4 regions of the Enterobacter cloacae complex sp. R_G8 genome follow, and region 3 is predicted to be linked to each of the others. Evidence: predicted binding sites of a transcription regulator. Region 3 holds the regulator's gene; each other region holds the start of a gene.

Region 1 (4,215 bases), 530 kb from region 3:
ACGGATACGGATAGACAGTGGAGTCACTTCTACCAGTTCGTCGTCATCGATGAATTCCAGAGCCTGCTCCAGCGTCATCTTGATCGGTGGAACCAGAACCGTTGCTTCGTCAGTACCGGACGCACGCATGTTGGTCAGTTTCTTACCGGTCAGGCAGTTTACAGTCAGGTCGTTAGAACGACTGTGAATACCGATGATCTGGCCTTCATACACTTCAGCACCGTGACCCAGGAACAGCTTACCGCGATCCTGCAGACCGAACAGCGCAAACGCAACCGCTTTACCCTGACCGTTGGAGATCAGCACGCCGTTGTTACGCTGGCCCACTTCGCCCGGACGTACGTCGTCGTAGTGGCTGAAGGTGGAGTACAGCAGACCGGTACCGGAAGTCATGGTCATGAACTCAGAACGGAAGCCGATCAGGCCACGGCTTGGGATCACGTAGTCGAGACGTACGCGGCCTTTGCCATCTGGATTCATGTTTTTCAGGTCGCCTTTACGCTCACCCAGAGCCTGCATCACAGAACCCTGGTGCTGCTCTTCAACGTCCAGCGTTACGTTTTCGAACGGCTCTTGTTTACGGCCGTCGATTTCGCGGAAGATAACTTTCGGACGGGAAACCGCCATTTCGAAACCTTCACGACGCATGTTTTCGATCAGGACAGACAGGTGCAGCTCACCACGACCGGAAACGCGGAATGCATCAGCGTCTTCGGTTTCTTCAACGCGCAGCGCAACGTTATGCACCAGCTCTTTGTTCAGGCGGTCAAGGATCTGACGAGAGGTAACGAATTTACCTTCTTTACCACAGAACGGAGAGGTGTTGACGTTGAAGAACATGGTTACCGTCGGTTCATCAACAGACAGGGCTGGCAGCGCTTCCACGTTCTGCGGGTCGCAGATGGTGTCAGAGATGTTCAGCTCGCCAAGACCGGTGATCGCGATGATATCGCCCGCTTCAGCCAGATCGCTGTCGATACGCTCCAGACCCAGGTGAGTCAGCACTTTGCCCACTTTACCGTTACGGGTTTTGCCTTCGCTATCGATGATAGTAACCTGCTGGTTCGGCTTCACTTTACCGCGTTTGATGCGGCCGATACCGATAACGCCAACGTAGTTGTTGTAGTCCAGCTGGGAGATCTGCATCTGCAGTGGACCATCGAGATCAACATCCGGAGCCGGTACGTGATCGACAATGGCCTGATACAGCGGGGTCATGTCTTCCGCCATATTTTCGTGATCCAGACCCGCAATACCATTCAGCGCCGAAGCGTAGATGATAGGGAAGTCCAGCTGCTCGTCGGTCGCATCAAGGTTAACGAACAGGTCGAATACCTGATCAACAACCCAGTCAGGGCGTGCGCCAGGACGGTCAACCTTGTTGATAACAACAATAGGCTTCAGGCCATGGGCAAATGCTTTTTTGGTCACGAAACGCGTTTGCGGCATTGGGCCGTCAAAGGCGTCAACCACCAGCAGCACGGAATCCACCATGGACATCACGCGCTCAACTTCACCACCGAAGTCGGCGTGCCCTGGGGTATCAACGATGTTGATACGGTAGTCATTCCATTTGATAGCGGTGTTTTTCGCGAGGATGGTAATCCCACGCTCTTTCTCCAAATCGTTGGAGTCCATCACACGCTCTTGAGTTTCGGCACGAGCATCAAACGTACCGGATTGCTGCAGCAGCTTATCAACCAGGGTAGTTTTACCATGGTCAACGTGCGCGATGATGGCGATGTTACGCAAATTTTCGATCACAACTTTGCCTCAGGCATTAGAAATAGCGCGTTATTGTACACGGATTAATCGCACTACAAAACAGGATCACAAACATCCCCCGCAAACAAGTATTGCAGAGATGCTTTGTGATCGCTTTCACGGAGCGTAAAAAGGGCACTTTAACGAAAATTGCACCAATATGGTGCTCAGTGTTCACACTGAAGCACTATACTGGTGCAACATAACCATTGTGGTGCAGCACTTTTGCACTATGGTGCGCATGATAACGCCTTTTTGGGGTGTTTTAAAAGTTGGCACAGATTTCGCTTTATAAAAATACGGCAAAAAGATGGCCTCATAGCCACCTTGATAGAAGTTGAAGACCTCGTTACCACGACGACAATGACCAATCTGGAGAGTTAAGTATGTCCGCTGAACACGTTTTGACGATGCTGAACGAACATGAAGTGAAGTTTGTTGATCTGCGCTTCACTGATACCAAAGGTAAAGAACAGCACGTCACAATTCCTGCTCATCAGGTAAACGCCGAATTCTTTGAAGAAGGCAAAATGTTTGACGGCTCCTCCATTGGTGGCTGGAAAGGCATTAACGAATCTGACATGGTTCTGATGCCAGACGCGACCACGGCGGTCATTGATCCATTCTTCGAAGAGCCAACCCTGATCATCCGTTGCGATATCCTCGAGCCAGGCACGCTGCAGGGCTACGACCGCGACCCACGCTCCATCGCTAAACGCGCTGAAGAGTACCTGCGTTCTACTGGCATCGCAGACACCGTTCTGTTCGGGCCAGAACCAGAATTCTTCCTGTTCGATGACATTCGTTTCGGTGCCTCTATCTCTGGCTCCCACGTGGCTATCGACGACATCGAAGGTGCATGGAACTCCTCCACCAAATACGAAGGTGGTAACAAAGGTCACCGTCCTGGCGTGAAAGGCGGCTACTTCCCGGTTCCTCCGGTCGATTCCGCACAGGACATTCGTTCCACCATGTGTCTGGTGATGGAAGAGATGGGCCTGGTGGTAGAAGCTCACCACCACGAAGTGGCGACTGCGGGTCAGAACGAAGTGGCAACCCGCTTCAACACCATGACCAAAAAAGCGGACGAAATTCAGATCTACAAATACGTTGTGCACAACGTTGCGCACCGTTTCGGTAAAACCGCGACCTTCATGCCAAAACCAATGTTTGGCGACAACGGTTCCGGTATGCACTGCCACATGTCCCTGTCCAAGAACGGTACCAACCTGTTCTCTGGTGACAAATATGCAGGTCTGTCTGAGCAGGCGCTGTACTACATTGGCGGCGTAATCAAACACGCTAAAGCGATCAACGCCCTGGCGAACCCAACCACCAACTCTTACAAGCGTCTGGTCCCAGGCTACGAAGCACCTGTTATGCTGGCTTACTCTGCACGTAACCGTTCTGCTTCTATCCGTATCCCGGTGGTGGCTTCTCCTAAAGCGCGTCGTATCGAAGTGCGCTTCCCGGATCCAGCGGCTAACCCATACCTGTGCTTCGCAGCACTGCTGATGGCCGGTCTGGACGGTATCAAGAACAAGATCCACCCAGGCGAAGCGATGGACAAAAACCTGTACGACCTGCCACCAGAAGAAGCGAAAGAGATCCCACAGGTTGCTGGCTCTCTGGAAGAAGCCCTGCAGGCGCTGGACGCAGACCGCGAGTTCTTGACTGCGGGTGGCGTATTCACTGATGACGCTATCGATGCCTACATCGCCCTGCGTACTGAAGAGAACGACCGCGTGCGCATGACTCCGCATCCGGTTGAATTCGAACTGTACTACAGCGTTTAAGTTACAACGGGTTTCGCGCCACTCTTCAGGCGCGGCCCCGAAAGCTTTTTTTTGTTGCCGTGGAAACTTTCAGCCCATCTCCGGATGGGCTTTTTTCTCCACCAACAACCTGATCTCACGCGCTTTTTACGACGAAAAAGCTATACTGCACTAAATTAGTGCAACCAACTCCAGGAGACTGCTGAATGGCAACTGGCACGCTGCCCGATGCTGGGCAGATCCTCAATTCGTTAATTAACAGCATTTTGCTGGTCGATGACGAGCTGGCTGTTCATTACGCCAACCCGGCGGCGCAGCAACTGCTCGCCCAAAGCGCACGCAAACTGTTTGGCACTCCGCTGCCAGAATTATTGAGCTATTTTTCGCTGAACATTGGCCTGATGCAGGAAAGTCTGCAGGCCGGTCAGGGGTTCACCGATAACGAAGTGACGCTGGTCATCGACGGGCGCTCGCATATTTTGTCGCTCACCGCGCAACGTCTTCCTGAAGGGTTGATCCTGCTCGAAATGGCGCCGATGGACAATCAGCGCCGACTGAGCCAGGAGCAACTTCAACATGCGCAGCAAATTGCCGCCCGCGATCTGGTGCGGGGCCTGGCGCATGAAATCAAAAACCCACTGGGCGGATTACGCGGGGCGGCGCAGCTGTTAACCAA
Region 2 (4,215 bases), 2.0 Mb from region 3:
AACACCATCCCCACGTGGGAGCGAAGCTGGGCAAGGTTGGTTTTCTTGTCGTTCACTTTGGTGCCGTTAACAACAATTTCGCCCTGCTGCACAGGCTCCAGGCCATTCACCGTTTTGATCAGCGTCGATTTACCGGAACCGGACGGCCCGCACACTACCACCACATCACCTTTTTTGACTTCGGTGGAGCAGTCGGTCAGCACCTGAAAGTGCCCATACCATTTAGAAACATTTTTCAGGGAAATCATTATACCGTCCTTTTCTTCAGCCAACTGACCAGCAGCGACGCGCTTAAACTAATCACAAAATAGACCGCACCTGCGAAGAGCACCATCTCAACCTGCGTACCATCACGTTCACCGATGGTGGACGCGGTACGGAAGAAGTCTGCCAGGCTCAGGACATATACCAGAGAGGTATCCTGGAACAGCACGATGCCCTGGGTCAGCAGGAGGGGAACCATGGCGCGAAACGCCTGCGGCAGAATAATGAGCTGCATGGACTGCCAGTGGGTCATTCCCAGCGCCAGCGCCGCGCTGGACTGCCCACGGGAGATACTCTGAATGCCCGCACGGATAATCTCGGAATAGTAAGCGGCCTCAAACATGGAGAACGCAACCATCGCGGAGATAAGGCGGATATCGGTTTTCGGTGACAGTCCCAGAACGTTTTGCAGGAAACCGGGAACAATCAGGTAAAACCACAGCAGCACCATCACCAGCGGGATGGAGCGGAAAACGTTAACGTAGGCAGTGGCAAACCAGGCGAGCGGTTTAAAGCTCGACAGGCGCATGACTGCCAGCAGGGTTCCCCAGACGATACCAACGATGATGGCGATCACGGTGATTTTTAAGGTGATCACCAGACCATCAAGCAGGTATGGCATGGAAGGAACAATGGAACTCCAGTCAAATTCGTACATTATTTGCCCCCCAGATTGCCCGGCAGGCGAATTTTGCGTTCAACCAGGTTCATCACCAGCATGATGAAAGCGTTAATCAGAACATACGCGAGCGTAATTGCCGTGAAGGATTCCCACGCATGGGCGGAATAATCCAGCAGTTTGCCCGCCTGTGCCGCCATATCGACCAGACCGATCGTGGAGGCGATGGCCGAGTTTTTGACCAGGTTCATCATCTCTGAGGTCATCGGTGGGACAATGACGCGGTAGGCGTTAGGCAGCAGGACGTAGCGGTAGGTTTGCGGCAGCGTTAATCCCATTGCCAGACCCGCGTTCTTTTGTCCACGCGGCAGCGACTGAATAGCGGCACGCACCTGCTCGCACACGCGCGCGGCGGTAAACAGCCCCAGACACATCATCGAGGAGACAAAGAACTGTACGTTAGGATCCAGTTCCGACTTGAACCACATGCCAATATTTTCCGGCAGCAGTTCAGGAACGACCAGATACCAGGTAAAGAACTGCACGATCAGCGGAACGTTACGGAACAATTCCACATACAGCGTGCCGATAGAAGAGAGAAAACGGTTTGGGACGGTGCGCAGAATACCGAACAGTGAACCGACAAGGAACGCAATAATCCACGCCGTTATCGATAATGCAACGGTGACCTGAAAGCCGCTCCACAGCCAGCCAAGATAGGTTGTGTTGCCGAACGGGGCTTGTTGCAGAAATATGCCCCAGTTCCAGTCTATTGACATAATAAACTCCAGAAAAAAAAGGGTAGCAGCGCTACCCTCGAAGATTGGTGAGAAGCTCATTTTTCGCGCTGAGTGGGGAACGACCACTCAACGTATAGTCTGTCCATGCTTCCCGACAATCGAGAGGGCAGGAGATCCCGCCCCTGTAGTTCTAATTAGTTAAGAGCCTTGTCATTCGGTGATTTGAACAGTGCTTTCATGTCGTCAGACAGTTCAAAGTTCATGTTGAGATTTTTAGGTGGAATTGGGTTCTTGAACCATTTGTCGAACCATTTTTCCGCTTCACCAGAGGTTTGCACCTGGGCGATGGTGTCATCAATTAGCTTCTTGAACTGCGGATCGTCTTTACGCAGCATACAGCCGTAAGCTTCTTTCGACTGCGCGGTGCCCACGATATCCCAGTTGTCCGGTTTCTTCGCTTTTGCACGTTCGCCAGCCAGCAGGGCATCATCCATCATAAACGCGACGGCACGGCCACTTTCCAGCGTACGGAAGGAGTCACCATGGTCTTTCGCGCTGATGATGCGCATATCCATTTTCTTCTCGTCGTTCAGCTTGTGCAGCAGCACTTCTGAGGTTGTCCCGGAGGTCACAACAACGGCCTTGCCTTTCAGGTCAGCAAAATCTTTAATCGCGCCGCCTTTTTTGGTCAACAGACGGGTCCCCACCACAAATATAGTGTCGGAGAAGGCAGCCTGTTTCTGACGCTCCAGGTTATTGGTGGTAGAGCCACACTCAAAATCGAAGGTGCCGTTTTGCAGCAGTGGGATACGGTTCTGTGAGGTGATCGGAATCAGCTTCACCTGCAGATCGGGTTTGTTCAGCTTTTTCTTCACGGCCTCAACGATAGCGTTAGAGTAATCCTGTGAATAGCCCACGACTTTTTGCGTGTTGTCGTAGTAAGAGAACGGGACAGAAGATTCACGGTGGCCGACCACGATCACGCCGTTTTTGGCAATCTTGTCGAGAGTGCTGCCGGCTGCCGGCGCGTCTTCAGCGTGAACGACGCCTGCGGACATCCCCATTACCAGCATTGCTGTGGCCAGTTTACGTAATTGCATACCCAACTCCTTTCTTATCAGCGCCAGAGACGCATTGATACCCATTGTGATGTTGTTATATCTCGCGCTATGCGAGTGCAGTGTTATGCAAGCTTGTTAACATTTAGTCTGGCTTAATGTAAAGATTTTGCTGCGTTATTGTTTATTTTTGCGAAGCGCGCCGCACCATTCCGAGGCAGAAATCTCTCGTTGCACCGTTTCGGTGCTACTGATGATCTGCGCTGGTGCGACAAGGTTGCACGTTAAGCCAAACTGCGTTTGCGTGAATAAACAAAGCAATAGACGTGCCAGAATTGAAATTTGGGAGGGAACTGTCGGGTGGCGGCTACGCCTTACCCGACCGACGAAGCGAAATGTAGGCCGGGTAAGGCGTAGCCGCCACCCGGCAGGACGAGGTGAGGTTATTGGCGACGCTGACGCAGGCTCATCAGCACAGCCCCAAAGCCAAACAGGGCGGTCAGGATCCACAGCGGCCAGTTACCGGTACGGGCATATGGCGTCAGGCCGCTTGTTGGCGTGACTTTAGCCGTCAACACTTCGCGCGTAAACTGCGGGATCATGGACTGAATTTCACCCCGCGGTCCAATCACGGCGGTGATGCCATTGTTGGTGCTGCGCAGTAGCGGACGCGCCAGCTCCAGGGAACGCATTCGCGCCATCTGGAAATGCTGCCACGGACCAATCGACTTACCGAACCAGGCATCATTAGAGATGGTCAGCAGGAAGTCCGTATCCGGACGGAAGTTATCGCGTACCTGTTCGCCGAGGATGATCTCGTAGCAAATGGCCGCCGTCAGGGCAAAACCGTGTGCATGCAGCTGCGGCTGCACGTACGGCCCCCGACTGAAGGAGGACATTGGCAGGTCAAAGAACGGTGCCAGCGGACGCAGAATCGACTCCAGCGGAACAAACTCGCCGAACGGAACAAGGTGATTCTTGTTATACCGGTCAGTCGAGGTGTGGCTGTAGTCGCTGTCTTTGCCGAGCGTAATGATGGTGTTGTAGGTATCGTAGCGGTTCTGCTGATTCAGACGCGCATCCACAATCCCGGTGATCAGCGTACTGCCGCGCGCGCGCAGCAGATCGTTCATCATATTCAGAAACGGCTGTTGGTTAATTTCCAGATCCGGAATGGCGGATTCAGGCCAGATGATCAGCTGCGATTTACCCATCACCTCTTCAGTGGCGTTGGCGTAGATTTTCAGCGTGTTCAGCAGCTCTTTCTCATCCCACTTCATCGCCTGCGGAATATCGCCCTGTACCATTGAAACCTGCGTTGCGCGCTCAGGCATCAGGGTATACCACTGGATATAACGCAACGGGAAGGGCAGGGCGAAGAGGACCAGCGCCACCACCAGTGGTTTCCCGTTACGCGTGACCAGTGCCAGTACCAGCAGACCGCTTACCACCATCAGCAGGAAGTTGATTGCCTCAACACCCATCACTGGCGCCAGCCCTTTCAGCGGGCCGTCGATCTGGCTGTAGCCAAACT
Region 3 (4,215 bases):
GCCAGCTCGTGAACGGACATTTCTGAGGTGTCGACAATCAAATCGGCGCGTGAGCGCAGCGGCTCCAGCAGGTCGCTCTCTTCGTCGATTGCGCTCTCCAGAGAGAGGTTCTTGCTGGAAAGCGGGTGCAAACGACGGGTATCGCTGTAGCGACGGATGAGCGTGTTGCGGTCAGCGTCAAGGAACAGCAGCTGAGGCGAAAACGTGTCCGGCAGGTTACTCATCGCCTGTTCAAAGATTTCTGGCGATTCAGGCATGTTACGGACGTCGATGCTGACGGCGGCAGAGATTTGTCTGTCTGCAAGGGTGCGCGCCAGCTCGGGCAGCAGTACCACCGGCAGGTTATCTACGCAGTAAAAACCCATGTCTTCCAGCGCGCGCAGGGCCACGGATTTCCCCGACCCCGAACGGCCACTGACAATCATCAGCACCATGTTCCGTTTCTCCTCAGGACAACAGATGTGAAGGCCATCTCCTGGTTACGCATCATCCTGACTGCCTTCTGCTTCAGTGATAATTTGATAGAGCTCTTCATCACTTTGCGCTGAGCGCAGTCGACGGCAGATGGTTTTATCGGCCAGGCGTTTAGCGACCAGTGAAAGCGTATGCAGATGGGTTTTCGTCTGGTCGGCAGGAACCAGCAGCGCGAAGAGGAGATCAACGGGCTGGTTATCGATGGCATCAAAGGCAATAGGCGTTTCCAGTTGCACAAACACACCGACGGCACGCAGGGTGTCCTCTTCCAGTTTGCCATGCGGGATCGCAATGCCGTTGCCGATACCGGTACTGCCCATTTTTTCACGGGTCAGGATGGCTTCGAACACGACCTGCGGCGGCAGGCCCAGCTGTTTTGCGGCCAGTTCACTGATAATTTCCAGGGCACGTTTTTTGCTCTGGCAGTGAACGCCACTGCGGGTACATTCCTGGTTAAGGACATTGCTCAATTGAAGAGCGGAATCGTTGTTCATCATAATTTCACCTAAGCGCTAACTGTACAAATGGCCTGTTGTGTTCCACAACAGGCCTTCCTGCACCCGTTAACTGCCCGGACAATTAGTGTTGTTTCAGTTTATCTTTATGTTTATTGAGCTGTCGTGCAAGCTTATCAATCAAGCCGTCGATAGCAGCGTACATGTCTTGCCCTTCCGCACTGGCGTGGAGTTCGCCCCCATTGACATGCAGGGTTGCATCCGAGATATGAGTCACTTTTTCCACTTTCAACACAATATAGACCTGATTGATCCTTTCGAAATACTGTTCAAGTTTCGCGAACTTAGTATTCACAAAGTCGCGCAAGGCCTCAGTAATCTCGACGTTTTGTCCAGTGATGTTGAGCTGCATAGTGTCTTCCTTATCGGTTGTGTCAGACCAGCTGTTTACGCTGGTTAGACGGCGGAATGGATAAAGACTCTCGATACTTCGCAACAGTACGACGTGCCACCATAATACCCTGGTCGGACAGCATGGTGGTTAACTTACTGTCGCTCAGTGGCTTCGCGGGGTTTTCCGCGGCGATCAACTTCTTCACCAGGGCACGAATCGCCGTTGAGGAGGCTTCGCCCCCACCTTCGGTGTTCACATGGCTGGAGAAGAAATACTTAAGCTCAAATATACCGCGAGGACTGTGCAGATACTTCTGCGTGGTCACGCGGGAAATGGTTGATTCATGCATCTCGACGGCCTGGGCGATATCCGCCAGCACCATCGGTTTCATATACTCTTCGCCCTGCTCAAAGAAAGCTTGCTGCTGTTCAACGATGCAACGGCTCACGCGCAGCAGCGTATCATTCCGGCTCTCCAGACTTTTGATTAACCATCGCGCTTCCTGCAGGTTGCTGCGAATATACTGGTTGTCGGAGTCGTTACGTGCGCTGGTACACATGGAGGCGTATTGCTGATTGATTTGCAGGCGAGGAATGCTGTCTGAGTTGAGTTCAACGACCCAGCGGCCATTGTGTTTTCTGACCAGCACATCAGGAATGACGTATTCAGGTTCGCTGGTCTGGATAGACTGACCGGGGCGAGGATCGAGCGACTGGATCAGGTTAACCGCCTCTTTCAGCACCTCTTCTTTCAGACGCGTAACGCGCATCAGGGTACGGAAATCATGGTTAGCCAGCAGATCCAGATGATCGCTGATGATTAAGCGGGCCTCATCGATCCAGGGCGTCTCTTTACTGAACTGCGAAAGCTGGATCAGCAGGCAGTCGCGCAGATCTTTTGCCGCCACACCCACCGGGTCAAAACGCTGAATGCGCTTCAGAACGGCTTCTATCTCTTCGAGTTCAATCTCGTCATCGCCCATGCTTTCCAGAATATCGTCGAGCGTGACGGTCAGATAGCCTGTGTCGTCTACGGCATCGACAATGGACGTGGCAATCGCACGATCGGTATCGGAGAAGGGGGTCAGCTCCACTTGCCACATCAGGTAATCCTGCAGTGACTGGGTAGTTTCACCCTGATAGACAGGTAGCTCGTCATCCTGGTAGTCTGCACGCGTTCCGGAAGGGGTCCCGGCGGTGTAGATTTCATCCCAGCTGGCATCCAGTGGAAGCTCGTCCGGCATCTCTTTTTGTTCGAGAGCATCAACGGAATCAAGGGTTTCCGTGTCCTGCGCTTGCTGAGTGTCTACCTCGTCATGAAGATCGGCTTGCTCCAGCAGCGGATTGCTGTCCAGCGCTTGCTGGAGCTCCTGCTGGAGTTCTAATGTGGACAGTTGCAACAGGCGAATCGCCTGCTGTAGCTGCGGCGTCATCGCCAGTTGTTGGCTGAGCCTTAATTGCAAACCTTGCTTCATGTTCAGAGCATTTTTCTCCGGTTCGGCGTTACGTTACCTCTACCCTATCAGAGTCTGAAGTCTTCCCCAAGATAGACGCGCTTAACATGATCATCTTCGAGGATCTGTTGCGGCGTACCGTGGGCGATCAGATTGCCCTGGCTCACAATGTAGGCGCGTTCGCAAACGGCCAGTGTTTCACGGACGTTGTGGTCGGTGATCAACACGCCAAGCCCGCTGTCGCGCAGGTGCTCAATAATACGTTTAATGTCGATAACGGAGATCGGGTCAACACCCGCAAACGGTTCATCCAACAGGATAAACTTCGGATTTGCGGCCAACGCGCGTGCAATTTCAACACGGCGGCGTTCCCCCCCGGACAGCGCCTGACCGAGGCTGTCACGCAGGTGTTCAATGTGAAACTCTTCCATCAGCTCGTTGGCGCGATCCTGACGCTGCTCGCTGGTCAGATCGTCACGAATTTGCAGAACGGCCATCAGGTTATCGAAGACGCTCAGGCGACGGAAAATAGAGGCTTCCTGCGGCAGGTAGCCAATACCACGACGCGCGCGCGCATGCAGCGGCAGAAGGCTGATGTCTTCATCATCAATGATGATGTTACCGGCATCGCGCGGAACAATACCGACGACCATGTAGAAGGTCGTGGTTTTACCCGCACCGTTAGGGCCAAGCAGGCCAACAATTTCGCCGGAGTTGACGGTCAGACTGACATCTTCCACGACACGGCGGCCCTTGTAGGCCTTAGCGAGATTTTTTGCAGTTAATGTTGCCATAACGAATTAGTTACTCTTCTTCTGTGCCGGGGCCTGGCCCTTGCCTTTGTCCTGCAGCTGAGACGGCACCAGCACGGTGGTGACACGTTTGCCTTTCTCGCTGGAGGCCTGCATTTTTTGCTCTTTCACCAGATAGGTGATCTTGTCACCGGTGATATTGCTATCGAGCTGTTCCAGATAGGCGTTGCCGGTCAGGATGACCAGATCTTTCGCCAGTTCATAATGCATGTGGCTGGCATGACCTTTCACCGGTTTGCCGTTGTCCTGCATCTGGTAGAACGTGGCCGGGTTGCCGTAGCCATCAATGATCTCTTTGCCCTGTTCGCCACCTGGACGGGTAACGACCACCTTATCGGCGTTAATCTTGATGGTGCCCTGGGTCACGACGACGTTGCCGGTAAAGGTAACGACATTACCCTGCATATCAAGAGACTGTGTATCGGACTCGATATGGATCGGCTGTTCAGTATCGCCAGTAACAGCAAGCGCGGGAAGACTGGCCGCCAGCATCGCGCTGGCGATAATTACTTTAAGGCTGAGTTTGTTTGTTTTGAATTTCATAGGAGGTTCTAACCTTTTCAATCAGCTCGGCGTTTTTGCTGCGTAAGTTCCCGCGCATTCTTAAACCGCTGGAATTAAATGTTG
Region 4 (4,215 bases), 530 kb from region 3:
AAAGCCCCGGGACAGCGGGGCGGCGGACACTAAAATCCAGAGATTACGTCAACGTGGCAGGCGACGCCGGATTAAGCAGGCAGTGATTTCAGCAGAGCGAAAGCCTCCTTCATCCGGTCTTCACTGACGACAAAGGCGCGTATCTGACCCTCGTTATCCACGCCTCGCGCGACCATGCCCTGCGGGTCGAGGGTGATTTGCCAGTGCAGATCCTGGCGCTGCGTTTCGCCTGCCAGATGCAGCGGCATGTCAGGCGTTTTCACCTTCACCAGCATGGCCGGTAATTTCAGCGGTGCGCTGCCGCCGAGCAGGTTTTTTGCCAGATGCATGGCGCCAAGCTGGATCGGCTGCAGGAAAGGCAGCACCTGACCGTTGATTTCCGCACAGTCCCCCAACGCGTAAATGTCGGGCTGCGTGGTTTGCAGGTAGCTATTCACCTTCACACCACGGTCTGTTTCTGCGCCAGCGCGGTGCGCCAGCGCGGTTTCCGGGCGCAGCCCTGTCGCGGCAATCACCACATCGACCTCCACGCTGCGGTTGCGGTCAAGCGTTGCGCGAATGCCGCCTTCGGTTTTGCTCAGACTCTGCAATTGCGATTTCAGCAGCAGATGCACGCCCATGTCAGTCAGACGGTGCTGTAAGCGACTGCTTACTTCTGCGGGCATCAAGGCCGACAGAATGCTTGCCGCGTGGTCGACCAGAGTGACGGCTTTACCTGCGCGACAGAAATCCATCGCCAGTTCGGTGCCAATCAGACCGCCGCCAACAATCATCACCCGCCTTGCGTCGCAAAGCGTCGTTTCACAGGCCTGGTACGCCTGCTGACTGTTCAGGGTGATCATCAGCTCGCGGCCTTCAACCGGCGGCACGAAAGCAGAGGCTCCCGTCGCCAGCACCAGCTTGTCGTACTGCCAGGTTTTGTCTTTCGCTTTTACCACGTGCGCGGCAGCGTCGATATCGGTGACCCAGGTGTAGGGAAACAGGCGCAGGTTGAACTGCTCCGCGAACTCTCCCGCCGTCTGGCGGGTGAGATCGTCAGCGCGCTGGTTCAGGCTAATCACATGGCTTAGATCAGGCTTGTTGTACTCATTCATGCTGTCGGCGGCGATGACCGTCAGCGGCACGTTTGCATCCTGTTTGCGGATATTTTTCACCAACTGGCGGGCGGCAAAGCCCGAGCCGATGATGACAATGCCATTGCTCATTTTGCCTCCGTTGCCAGTTCGTCAAAGACGTCTTTCCCAAGGGAACATTCCGGGCAGAGGAAGGTGTCCGGCACCTCACTCCACGGCGTACCCGGTGCGACATCCTGCAGCGGCTCGCCCTGTTCCGGATCGTAGATCCACTGGCAGACACTGCACTGCATGCGTGGGCCAGGATCGGCGGTCGCGGCGCAGGCCTCCTGCTGTTCGGTCGGTTTTGCTGCCTGCGGAAGCGGTGCGAGCGCCCACTGACGCGCAATATCGCGGCCGTGCTGACGGCAGATTTCCAGCGCGTCGAGATCAGGCCGCCATTTGGCCTTCAGGCTCATGGACATCTCAAAACCGGCATCCTGCAGGCGGGTAGAAAGACGATCTACCGCACCGCCGCTCCAGCCGTGGGAGCCAAAGGCGCTGGCGCGTTTGTTGCGAAAGCGCAGGCCGGTCATCTCTTCCACCAGGCCGGCTATTTTCGGCATCATCACGTTGTTCATGGTGGAGGTGCCCACCAGCACGCCCTTAGAGCGGAAGACGTTGGTGAGGATCTCGTTTTTATCGCTGCGCGCCACGTTGAAGATTTTCACCGCCACGTTCGGGTCCGCTTCGTTGATGCCCTGGGCAATCGCATCCGCCATCATGCGGGTGTTGTTGGACATGGTGTCGTAGAAAATCGTGATGCGGTCTTCCTGATAATCCGCCGCCCATTTCAGGTACAGCTCAACGATCTGGGTAGGGTTTTCACGCCACACCACGCCGTGGGAGGTGGCAATCATATCCACCGGCAGGTTGAAGCCGAGGATCTCGCTGATTTTTGGCGTCACCAGACGGCTGAACGGGGTCAGGATGTTGGCGTAGTAGCGCTGGCACTGTTCAAACAGCTCGGTCTGATCCACTTCATCGTTAAACATACGTTCGTCGCAGTAGTGCTGACCAAAGGCGTCGTTGCTGAACAGTACCGCATCGCCGGTCAGGTAGGTCATCATGCTGTCCGGCCAGTGCAGCATCGGGGTTTCCACGAAGATCAGCTGTTTGCCGTTACCAATATCCAGCGTGTCGCCGGTTTTCACGGTGTGGAAGTTCCACTCCGGATGGTGATGGTGACCGTTGATGGAGTCGATGGCGTTGGTGGTGCAGTAGATTGGGGTATCCGGAATGTGGGACATCAACTCGGTCAGCGCCCCGGCGTGATCCTCTTCCGCGTGGTTGATGATGATGTAGTCGATATCGTTCAGATCGATTTCGCTGCGCAGGTTCTGCACGAACTCGCGGCTGAATTTGTGATCGACGGTATCGATCAGCACGTTTTTACCTTCTCGGATGAGATAGCTGTTGTAGCTGCTGCCGCGCAGCGTTTTGTATTCCGTCCCGTGGAAATCACGCACTTCCCAGTCACGTTGACCGACCCAATGAATGTTATTTTTAACCAGAATAGACATAGCAACCTCAAATAATACGGCGTGTTAAATAAGATATTTTGTCTATATCAACTTGCGTGCCAACTTTTATTTTATTGATTTTTATGGGTTAAAATTTTTATTCCCCGGAATGGGTAGTCATTATGACTATTGTTAAAGATGTCAATATGACACTATGTACTGTCAAAATGACAGCGAGGCAGATATGAGCTTTTCCGTAGACGTGCTGGCGAAGATCGCCATTGAACTGCAAACCGGTATCGGTCATCAGGATCGTTTTCAGCGGCTGATTTCCACGCTGCGCCACGTGCTGGACTGCGATGCATCGGCGCTGCTGCGCTATGAAGGACGACAGTTTATACCTCTGGCTATCGACGGGCTGGCGCAGGACGTTCTTGGAAGGCGTTTTATCCTGGAAGGCCACCCGCGGCTGGAGACCATCGCCCGGGCAGGTGACGTGGTGCGTTTTCCGGCGGACAGCGATCTGCCCGATCCGTACGACGGCCTTATACCGGGGCAGGAGAGCCTGAAGGTACATGCCTGTATCGGGCTGCCGCTGTTTGCCGGACAAAACCTGATTGGGGCGCTGACCCTTGATGGGATGTCGCCGGACCAGTTCGATACCTTCAGCGACGAAGAGTTGCGCCTGATTGCGGCCCTGGCCGCCGGGGCGCTGAACAATGCTCTGCTGATTGAACAGCTGGAGAGCCAGAATATTCTTCCTGGCAGCCCGGTGGCGTTTGAACAGGTCGCGCATACGGAGATGATTGGCCTCTCGCCAGGCATGGTACAACTCAAAAAAGAGATTGAGATCGTCGCGGCATCCGATTTGAACGTGCTCATCTTCGGTGAGACCGGCACCGGTAAAGAGCTGGTGGCGAAATCCATTCACGAAGCTTCACCGCGTGCGGCCAACCCGCTGGTCTATCTTAACTGCGCTGCACTGCCGGAAAGCGTGGCGGAAAGTGAGCTGTTTGGTCACGTTAAAGGGGCATTTACCGGCGCCATCAGCAACCGCAGCGGTAAGTTTGAAATGGCCGATAACGGCACGCTGTTCCTCGATGAAATAGGCGAGCTTTCGCTGTCGCTGCAGGCCAAGCTGCTGCGCGTATTACAGTACGGTGATATTCAGCGCGTGGGAGACGACCGCAGCTTACGGGTCAACGTGCGCGTGCTGGCGGCAACCAACCGCGACCTGCGCGAAGCGGTGCTTAACGGCAATTTCCGCGCCGATCTGTTCCATCGTCTGAGCGTTTTTCCGCTTACCGTGCCGCCGCTGCGCGAGCGTGGGGACGATGTGGTGCTGCTGGCGGGTTTTTTCTGCGAACAGTGTCGGCTCAAAATGGGCTTGTCGCGCGTGGTATTGAGCCCGGGGGCGCGGAGCCATCTGCTGACCTACGCCTGGCCGGGTAACGTACGCGAGCTGGAGCACGCCATCCATCGCGCGGTGGTGCTGGCGCGGGCGACGCGCTCAGGGGATGAAATCGTGATTCATGCGCGGCATTTTGCGCTGCATGAGGAAAGTGCCCCGCTCGTGAAGCCCGCAACGCCTGAGAGCGTGAACGAGAACCTGCGCGAGGCGACAGAAGAATTTCAGCGCC

Evidence for each region. The regulator sigma-54, encoded in region 3, starts transcription at its own class of promoters, with help from an activator protein. The targets are predictions, from matches to a motif close to GTTGGCACANNTTTCGCTNT.
Region 1: the regulator sigma-54 is predicted to act here: its motif matches at 2,036-2,055, upstream of glnA (glutamate--ammonia ligase).
Region 2: the regulator sigma-54 is predicted to act here: its motif matches at 2,996-3,015, upstream of NQ842_RS17780 (amino acid ABC transporter substrate-binding protein).
Region 4: the regulator sigma-54 is predicted to act here: its motif matches at 2,680-2,699, upstream of norV (anaerobic nitric oxide reductase flavorubredoxin).

What each region holds. Positions count from the first base shown of each region.
Region 1 is NZ_CP102246.1:229,704-233,918, reverse strand. Features, by position in the region: gene typA (ribosome-dependent GTPase TypA) at 1-1,764, opposite strand, end outside; gene glnA (glutamate--ammonia ligase) at 2,151-3,560, shown strand; gene glnL (nitrogen regulation protein NR(II)) at 3,746-4,215, shown strand, end outside.
Region 2 is NZ_CP102246.1:3,738,007-3,742,221, reverse strand. Features, by position in the region: gene NQ842_RS17795 (amino acid ABC transporter ATP-binding protein) at 1-248, opposite strand, end outside; gene gltK (glutamate/aspartate ABC transporter permease GltK) at 248-922, opposite strand; gene NQ842_RS17785 (amino acid ABC transporter permease) at 922-1,662, opposite strand; gene NQ842_RS17780 (amino acid ABC transporter substrate-binding protein) at 1,818-2,723, opposite strand; gene lnt (apolipoprotein N-acyltransferase) at 3,125-4,215, opposite strand, start outside.
Region 3 is NZ_CP102246.1:763,528-767,742, forward strand. Features, by position in the region: gene rapZ (RNase adapter RapZ) at 1-434, opposite strand, end outside; gene ptsN (PTS IIA-like nitrogen regulatory protein PtsN) at 480-971, opposite strand; gene hpf (ribosome hibernation promoting factor) at 1,054-1,341, opposite strand; gene rpoN (RNA polymerase factor sigma-54) at 1,364-2,797, opposite strand; gene lptB (LPS export ABC transporter ATP-binding protein) at 2,845-3,570, opposite strand; gene lptA (lipopolysaccharide ABC transporter substrate-binding protein LptA) at 3,577-4,131, opposite strand; gene lptC (LPS export ABC transporter periplasmic protein LptC) at 4,100-4,215, opposite strand, start outside.
Region 4 is NZ_CP102246.1:1,288,970-1,293,184, forward strand. Features, by position in the region: gene norW (NADH:flavorubredoxin reductase NorW) at 72-1,205, opposite strand; gene norV (anaerobic nitric oxide reductase flavorubredoxin) at 1,202-2,635, opposite strand; gene norR (nitric oxide reductase transcriptional regulator NorR) at 2,820-4,215, shown strand, end outside.